Regions from separate parts of the Alishewanella sp. WH16-1 genome, predicted to be linked through region 1. Evidence: predicted binding sites of a transcription regulator. Region 1 holds the regulator's gene; the other holds the start of a gene.
What was found. Region 1 encodes FNR, which switches genes on or off when oxygen is low (the NO sensors DNR and NnrR bind a similar motif). Its sites were predicted from a motif close to TTGATCTAGATCAA; they were not measured.

Region 1 (4,382 bases):
GTGGAACCCGGACCGGGCATTCTGGGTTACCTTGTCGGTCTTAGTTGCCACCTGCCCTTGTGCACTCAGCCTGGCAACCCCCACCGCTATTACCTGTGCCTTAGCACGCTTAAACCGTCAGGGGATCCTGATTAAAAATTCTCAGGCGCTGGAAACCTTGCCAGAAATCAGCCATATCGTGTTCGATAAAACCGGTACCCTTACCGAAGGCCAGTTTAGTGTCTGCCAGGTCACCTTACTCAGTACGCAATACGGTGAAGCTGAGGTGCTGAATTTCATTGCCAATCTGGAGCGCTATTCCGAGCATCCCATCGCCCGGGCCTTTGCTCCGTATCTGACCGAACCATTGCAACTGCAGCAGGTGAGCGTCGCCGTTGGCGCTGGGATCAGTGGCAGCTGGCAACAACGACAGCTTAAAGTCGGCAGTGCGGCGTTTTGTCAATTGAGCGAAGTCAGCAATGCGATGGTATATCTGGTGATCGATGGCGAGCCGATTGCTGCGGTAGAGCTGAGTGATCAGATCCGGGCGGAAGTGCCGGCACTGGTCGCCAAACTGCAGCAACAGGGTTATCGTTTAGGCATGTTGACCGGCGACAGCTCTGAGCAAGCAGAGCAGATCAGCCAGCAGCTGCAGTTAGATTTTATGGTAAAGGGCTGCTCGCCAGAGCAAAAAGTCGCGCAGATCCAGCAACTGATTGCCGATGGCCATAAAGTCTTAATGCTTGGCGATGGCATTAATGACAGCCCTGGCTTTAATGCCGCCCATATCTCTGTCGCCGTGCACTCAGGCGCGGATTTATCAAAAAACCAGGCCGATGTGGTGCTGTTAAAGCCAGATGTCAGCCTGGTATTAGATTTAGTTGCCGGTGGTAAACAAAGCGCCCGTACCATCAAACAAAACCTTGGCTGGTCGGTAGGCTATAATCTGATTATTATTCCATTGGCGGTAGCAGGCTTTGTATCACCTTATATTGCCGTGATTGGTATGTCCTTCAGCTCCTTGCTGGTGGTATCTAACTCGTTAAGGTTACTGAAGAAATGAGCATTATTTATGTACTGATCCCGATTGCCATTTTATTTGTCGCCATCGGTATCTGGATTTTCTTTTGGGCGGTACGCTCAAAACAGTTTGAAGATTTGGAAAAAGAAGGCTTAAGCATCCTGTTTGATGAGGATAAGCAGCAGGTGCAGTCTGACAACCCGCGCCAGCAGCCAAACCATAACAGCCCGTCGCGCCAAGATGAGCCCTGATTTTCTCGCCGCTATACTGATTGGTTTGTTGGGGAGCAGTCATTGCCTGGTAATGTGCGGCGGTATCGCCAGTGCCTTACAACTGAGTGTACCGGCAGAACAACGCCGTCACGGCTGGTACTTTCCATTGTTACTCAGTGCCGGACGCTTAACGACTTACGCCTTGTTCGGCGCCCTGGTTGGCTATTTTGGTATTACGGCGATGCAAGTGACCGGGGCATCCATGCTATGGCTGCGTTTGCTTGCCGGCTTGCTGCTGATTGCCATGGCGCTGTACATTAGCCGGCTCTGGTTTGGTTTAACCCGATTAGAAAAGGTTGGTCAGGGCCTATGGCAGCGGCTACAGCCACTGAGCAAAGCGCTGTTACCACTGGATTCCGCCAGCAAAGCTTACCGCTATGGCCTGTTATGGGGCTTTCTGCCCTGTGGCCTGGTTTACTCCACCTTAAGCTGGAGTCTGGCCAGCGGCAGTGCGCTAAAGGGTGCCGCCCTGATGCTTGGCTTTGGCATCGGTACCCTGCCCGCTCTTCTCGCCGTTGGCAGCGCAGCCAACGCCTTACGTCAGCTCAAAGCAAATATGCTGTTTCGTTATGCGACTGCGGCTATACTGGCTATCTATGGCTTTTATACGATATGGCTTGCTTTGCAGAGGTTAGTTTTTTAAGCTAGCAGTCATATTAGGGACTTTAGGATCCATTCGATGCAACGCTCGGCGATTAATTGTCAGGATTGTGGTTTTAGCCAGCTGTGCCTGCCATTTTCACTTAACGATCAGGAAATGACCAAGCTGGATGACATTATCCAGCGTAAACGCCCGCTGCATAAAGGCGATATTCTGTTTGAAAGTGGCACCGCACTAAAATCGCTGTTCGCCGTGCGTACCGGATCCTTTAAAACCTTTACCCTGACCGAACAGGGTGAGCAACAAATTACCGGCTTCCATTTGCCCGGCGATATTATCGGTTTTGATGCGATCAACACCCAGCAACACGTCAGTTACGCTGAAGCGCTGGAAACCGGAATGATTTGTGAAATCCCGTTCAATAATCTCGAACTGTTATTAGATCAACTGCCCAAATTACGGCAACAAATGATGCGGCTGATGAGCCAGGACATTCAGGCAGATCAGCAAATGTTGCTGTTGTTAAACCGGAAAACTGCCGAGCAAAAACTGGCGACCTTCCTCAATCATCTGGCATCACGCTACGGTAACCGGGGCTTTTCGTCTAAGGCTTTCCGTCTGACGATGACCCGCAGTGATATCGGTAATTATCTGGGCTTAACCGTGGAAACCATCAGCCGTTTGCTGAGTAAACTGCATAAAGATCAGATTATTGATGTCGACGGTAAACTGATTACCATTCTTGATGCGTCGGCACTAAATAATCTGGCAGGGAATTGCTAACCCCCCATATTGATTTCAGTAAAGCAACAACGCCTATTGCGCCGCAACGCCGCTTTAACTTTGTTGCTTGTTTATTGATTTAACACAAAGGCCCCGCTACCAACTCCGGTTATTTTGACTACACTTAGGTGAGTTAGAATGGATAGCCGGAGATATTATGTCGATTTACAACAATGTTTTAGTGGTACTGGATCCAACTACGGAACAGCAAAAAGCGCTGGATCGTGCGCTGGAACTAACCCGCAAACAAGGCGGTAAATTAACGGCCTTTCTGTCGGTATACGAGTTCTCTTACGAAATGACCACCATGTTGTCCGGTGATGAGCGCGAAGCCATGAAACAAGCGGTGATTAAGGATCGTGAAATCTGGCTTAGCAGTTTATTAGCACCGGCAACGGCCGCCGGGCTCGACATTGCGATACAGGTGGTTTGGCACAACAGACCTTTCGAAGCCGTGGTCAAGGCGGTACTGGAGCATAACTTCGACTTAGTCATTAAAGGTACTCATGATCATGACGTACTGAAATCGATGATTTTTACCCCAACTGACTGGCATATTTTACGCAAGTGTCCCTGCCCGGTATTGCTGGTAAAAGAACACGCCTGGCCGGAGCAAGGAAATATTATCGCCGCAGTTAATGCCGGCAGCGAACAAGAACATCATAAATCATTAAATAAACGCGTAATTACTAAAGCGTTACAAATGGCTGAATTGCTGCACGCCAAGGTACATCTGGTCAATGCCTATCCGGGTACGCCGGTTAATATCGCCATCGAAATCCCGGAGTTTAATCCGCAGGAATATAACAGCACTATGCAGCGCCACCATAAAGAAGCCGTCAAGCTGCTCGCCGATGACTATGCGATTCCGGCGGACCAGTGTCATGTGCTGGAGGGTATGCCAGAAGATGTGATCCCGAAACTAGCGCGGAAGCTGGATGCGGAAATGGTATTAATTGGTACCATCGGCCGAACCGGTTTATCGGCTGCCATTATCGGCAATACCGCCGAGCATGTGATTGACCGTTTGGACTGCGATGTCTTGGCGTTAAAACCGGAAAACTTTGTCTGTCCGCTGGAGAAATCCTAGAGCAGGATCCTATTCCTCTTTTGCGTAGGCGCACCCTTGGGTATAATGTGCGCCTTTTTTCTGTCTGGTAGTTAATGATGTCTCACGCCGCGCAAGCGAAAGCCCAATACAATCTGAATAAACTGCACAAACGGCTGCGCCGTAACGTTGGCCAGGCCATTGCTGATTTTGGCATGATCAGTGAAGGCGACAAGGTGATGGTGTGTTTATCCGGCGGTAAAGACTCTTATACCCTGCTGGATATTCTGCTGAATCTGCAACAATCGGCGCCAATTAATTTCAGTATTGTGGCGGTGAATCTTGATCAGAAACAACCGGGGTTCCCGGCGCATGTGCTGCCAGAGTATCTGACAGCCATTGGCGTCGACTTTAAAATTGTTACTGAAGATACCTATGCCATCGTCAAGGAAAAGATCCCAGAGGGCAAAACGACCTGCTCGCTGTGTTCACGCCTGCGCCGTGGTATTTTGTACCGCACTGCCAAAGAACTGGGCGCAACTAAAATCGCCCTCGGCCACCACCGCGATGATATGCTGGAAACCTTGTTTTTAAATATGTTTTATGGCGGCAAGATGAAATCGATGCCGCCCAAACTGATCAGTGATAACGGCGAACATATCGTGATCCGGCCTTTGG
Region 2 (4,382 bases), on a different contig from region 1:
CCGCATCCTGCCAGCGCACCAGCGCTTCCAGGCCGATAATATCGCCACTCTGTAACGCAAATTTGGGCTGATAATAGACCTGTAGCAGTTGCTGACGCAGTGCCAGGCGCAGGGCTTGCTCCAGTTTTAGTTCTTCTTCATTTTGTAAGCCGCTACTGGCCTGATAAAAACTAAACTGATTACGGCCGGCACTTTTTGCCTGATACATGGCAACATCAGCATGTTTGACTAACAGCTCGGCATTATGACCATCTTTCGGATAAACGCTGATGCCAATACTGGTGGTTAAGAAAAACTCTTGTTCCAGCAACTGCACCGGCCGTTCAAACTGCGAAATCAGTCGCTGTGCCAGCCGCTCCAGCGATTTCACACAACTGACTTCCGGGATCAAAATAGTAAATTCATCACCACCAATACGCGCCACCGATTCTCCTTCGCGCACCGTGGCCTGTAAGCGCCTTGCTACTTCTTTTAATGCCTGATCGCCGGCCAGATGCCCCAGCGTATCGTTAATCCGTTTAAATAAATCTAAATCGAGAAACATCACCGCCAGCGTGTGTTGATGGCGATGGGCATTGGCCAGTGCCAGTTGTAGCCGATCGAAAAACATCCGCCGGTTCGCCAAGCCGGTAAGCTCATCCATATAGGCCAGTTGGTGAATTTTTTCTTCCTGCTGTTTGCGCTCGGTAATATCGCTAAAAATTGACGCATATTGCGTAATCTGGCCATCTTCGGCGCGAATGGCCGTAATGCTTAGCCACTGTGGATAAAGCTCGCCATTTTTACGCTTATTCCAGATTTCACCTTGCCAGTGGCCTTGCTCGAGCAGAGTCTGCCACATGCGGCGGTAAAAATCGGTAGTATGCAAACCGGAGCTGAGCAAGCGTGGGGTTTGACCCATTGCCTCTTCCTTGCTGTAGCCGGTCAGCTTAGTAAAGCTGGGATTCACCGACTGAATAAAGCCATGCTGATCGGTGATCATAATGCCGTCCATCGACGCATCAATCACTTTATGTGCCAGCCGTAAATAGTCGGCCGAAGTACGTAGTGCGTTATCGCGATCGCGTAGCTCCGTTTTTAGCTGTTCAATATAGGCATATTCAACATTGCGCAGAATGGCACTAAAAGACAGTAAACCACAAATATTGTCATCTTTGGTGACGCCAAGATGACGAATGCCATGCTCGGTTAACTGTTCTACCGCTTGCAGCAGCGTCAATTCCGGCGCTACCGTTAGTAGTGGTCGGCTGGCCAGCTCGCCTATTGATGACACGTCACAGTTCTCTGCCAGTAAACGCACCAAATCGCGTTCAGTGACCAACCCGTAATCATCAGCGCCAAAGCAAATAATGGCGGCGTCAGCGCGGTGATGGCGCATTTCCGCCACTGCTTCAGCCAAAGGCAAGGCGGCAGCCAAATGCAGCGGTGCCTTGTCAACACAGCTGCCAACGTCCCGAAAGCGCAGATAAAATTCAATTTTTTGCTGGCGGATAATATCGCTTTGCGTCAGTAACCCTATCGGCCGTTGTTGTGGGTCCACTACCAGCAAGCGGCGGATATTATGATTCAGCATTAAACTGGCTGCACCGCTAACCCGGGTCAAACCACTGGCACTGATCACCGGTGATGACATCACTGAGCCAACCTTGATCTCTGACGGTTTGCTGCCGGCAAAGTCTAGTTTCCGGGTGTCAGCTTCGGACCAGATGCCAGTGATCTGACCTTGCTCTTCTACCAAAATACAGCTGACGCCATGGCTGCGCATCAGCTTTGCCGCTTGTTGCAGGCTGGTTTGTGGCGGGCAGGTTAGCAAGGGCTTTTTAATCAGCTCAGCGATGGTCGGCTCGGCGTCGGTATTTTCAGTACCTAATAACAGCTCAGACATAGATTGCTCAATGTAGCAGTAAGATGGCGGTAGTATAAAAGTATCAGTTTAAGGGTTATTGATCTGGAACAAGGCTGCTTAAGAAGTGAACACAGAGATTGGACTGACCAGTATATGAAGAAAGAGTGATTTAGTCAGCTGGTGAAGCTTGCGCTGGATCAATGCAAGGTGAAAATAGCCGGTTAAAATCGGCGCCCTGATCCTGACTGAGACCCTATTGATGTTTAAACCTGAACTCTTATCACCCGCCGGCAGTTTAAAAGCAATGCGGCTGGCCTTTGCCTATGGTGCCGATGCCGTTTATGCCGGCCAGCCACGTTACAGCTTGCGGGTACGCAATAATGAGTTTGATTTAGCGGCGCTGGAGACAGGGATCAACGAAGCCCATGCCTTGGGTAAGCGCTTTTATGTGGTCGTGAATATCGCACCACATAATAGCAAGTTGACCACCTTTGTCCGCGATATGCAGCCGGTGGTGGCGTTAAAGCCGGATGCGCTGATTGTGTCTGATCCTGGCGTGATTTATTTGCTGCGGCAGCATTTTCCGGAGCAGCCGCTACATTTATCGGTGCAGGCCAATACTGTTAACTGGGCGGCGGTAAAGTTCTGGCAAACGCAGGGGGTGGAGCGGGTGATTCTGTCACGCGAATTATCTGTCGAGGAAATTGCTGAAATCCGCCGTGAAGTGCCGGAAATGGAGCTGGAGGTCTTTGTGCATGGCGCGCTCTGTATGGCCTATTCCGGGCGTTGTTTGCTCTCGGGTTATATCAATAAGCGGGATCCGAATCAGGGCACCTGTACTAACTCCTGCCGCTGGCCCTATCAGGTGCATGCCGCAGTAGAAGATGAGGTCGGGCAATTTAAGCCGATCAGTACCCCGGCGCTGCTGGAAGAGCAAGGGCGGCCCGGTGAACTGATGACCATCGACGAAGATCTGCATGGCACCTATATTCTGAACTCAAAAGACTTACGCGCGGTTGAGCATGTGCAGGCGTTAACCGCTATGGGCGTGCATTCCCTGAAAATTGAGGGCCGCACCAAGTCACCTTATTATGTTGCCCGTACCGCTCAGGTGTATCGCAAGGCGATTGATGATGCGGTGGCCGGCAAGGCTTTTGATAGCAAGCTGTTAAGTGAATTGCAAGGCATGGCTAATCGTGGTTTTACGGAGGGCTTTTTACGTCGCCATAAGCCGCAGGATACGCAAAATTATGATACCAGTCACAGTGTGGGTGAGCAGTTACTGGTTGGCGAATTTATCGCTGAGCAGGATAGCGAAGGTTTTGCCTTACTGGAGGTAAAAAACCAGTTTGCGGTTGGCGATCAGCTGATTCTAATGATGCCAAAGGGCAATCAAATCTTCCGACTGGAAGCACTGCGTAATCAGCAGGATCAGGAGCTGCTGCTGGCACCCGGTGCTTGTTATCAGCTGAAAGTAAAGTTGCCGGAGCAGGTTCTATTGCAGCATGCGATGTTGCTAAAACAGCTACCCGTTCCCAGTGCGGCAACAGCCGGTTTAGCGACCGAGATTGCTTAAGATGACGGCCGTTATTGAGGTAAGTTGCATTAATTGTGATATGTGTGTGCCGGAGTGTCCAAACGAGGCCATTAGCATGGGGCCTCTGCACTATCAGGTCGATCCGGCACGCTGCACCGAGTGCGTTGGGTTTTACGATAAACCAACCTGTATTGAAGTTTGCCCGATTGATTGTATCGAAATTGTCAGTTAACACTGTGCTTGCATTGATGTAGTGCGATGTCTAATATGTTGTAACCAAAGGGCAGCAGTTAGCCAAACTATGCAAGCACGCTTCAGTACCGAGGAAATTTTCCGGCAATTAGCCGATGTGTTAACACAGAGCGGCTATCCGGATTTTTTACCCACCTTGGTACAGCGATTGGCCGAAATTCTTGACGTTGAATACTGTCTGATTGCTGAAGCCACAGCGACCTCAACCGAAGCCCGCACCATAGCGCTGTGGGGCCAGGGCCAGCTGCTCGATAATATCACTTACCCGCTGAAGGGCACGCCCTGCGAAACCGTGCCGGAGCGCGAGCCTTGTGTTTATGCACAGGGCGTTTGTCAGGTATTTCCGGATGATGTACTGCTGGTTGACCTGGGGGTCGAAAGCTATCTTGGTATGCCGATTTTAAACACCAGTGGTCAGAAGATGGGTATTCTGAGCATTATGGCGACCAAACCACTACAAATGCCGGAAATCGGTCGCGAAGTGCTGCGGATTGCGGCAGCCCAAGTGGGTGCTGAGCTCGAGCGCACGCAGAGCGAACGCTTTATCCGGAAATTGACCTATCGGGATAACGTCACACAACTGCCTAACCGGGCGCATTTGCTGGAAAAACTGCAAAACTGGCCGAAAGCTGATGTCTCGAAAGCTGCACTGGGTCTGGCGTTAATTGATATCAGCCGTTTTAAAGAACTGAATGATCTGTTTAGCTTTAAAGTCGGTGATGAGTTATTAGCGGCCGTAGCCGGCCG

Region 2: yegQ (tRNA 5-hydroxyuridine modification protein YegQ) is a predicted target of FNR. The motif match lies at 1,944-1,957, and genes of this name have one in related genera.

Annotation. Positions count from the first base shown of each region.
Region 1 covers NZ_LCWL01000003.1:44,097-48,478, reverse strand. The annotation lists gene AAY72_RS00845 (heavy metal translocating P-type ATPase) at 1-1,042, shown strand, start outside; gene ccoS (cbb3-type cytochrome oxidase assembly protein CcoS) at 1,039-1,251, shown strand; gene AAY72_RS00835 (sulfite exporter TauE/SafE family protein) at 1,241-1,915, shown strand; gene fnr (fumarate/nitrate reduction transcriptional regulator Fnr) at 1,952-2,656, shown strand; gene uspE (universal stress protein UspE) at 2,814-3,746, shown strand; gene ttcA (tRNA 2-thiocytidine(32) synthetase TtcA) at 3,824-4,382, shown strand, end outside.
Region 2 covers NZ_LCWL01000092.1:72,778-77,159, forward strand. The annotation lists gene AAY72_RS17005 (EAL domain-containing protein) at 1-1,885, opposite strand, end outside; gene yegQ (tRNA 5-hydroxyuridine modification protein YegQ) at 2,106-3,422, shown strand; gene AAY72_RS08440 (YfhL family 4Fe-4S dicluster ferredoxin) at 3,424-3,615, shown strand; gene AAY72_RS08445 (sensor domain-containing phosphodiesterase) at 3,685-4,382, shown strand, end outside.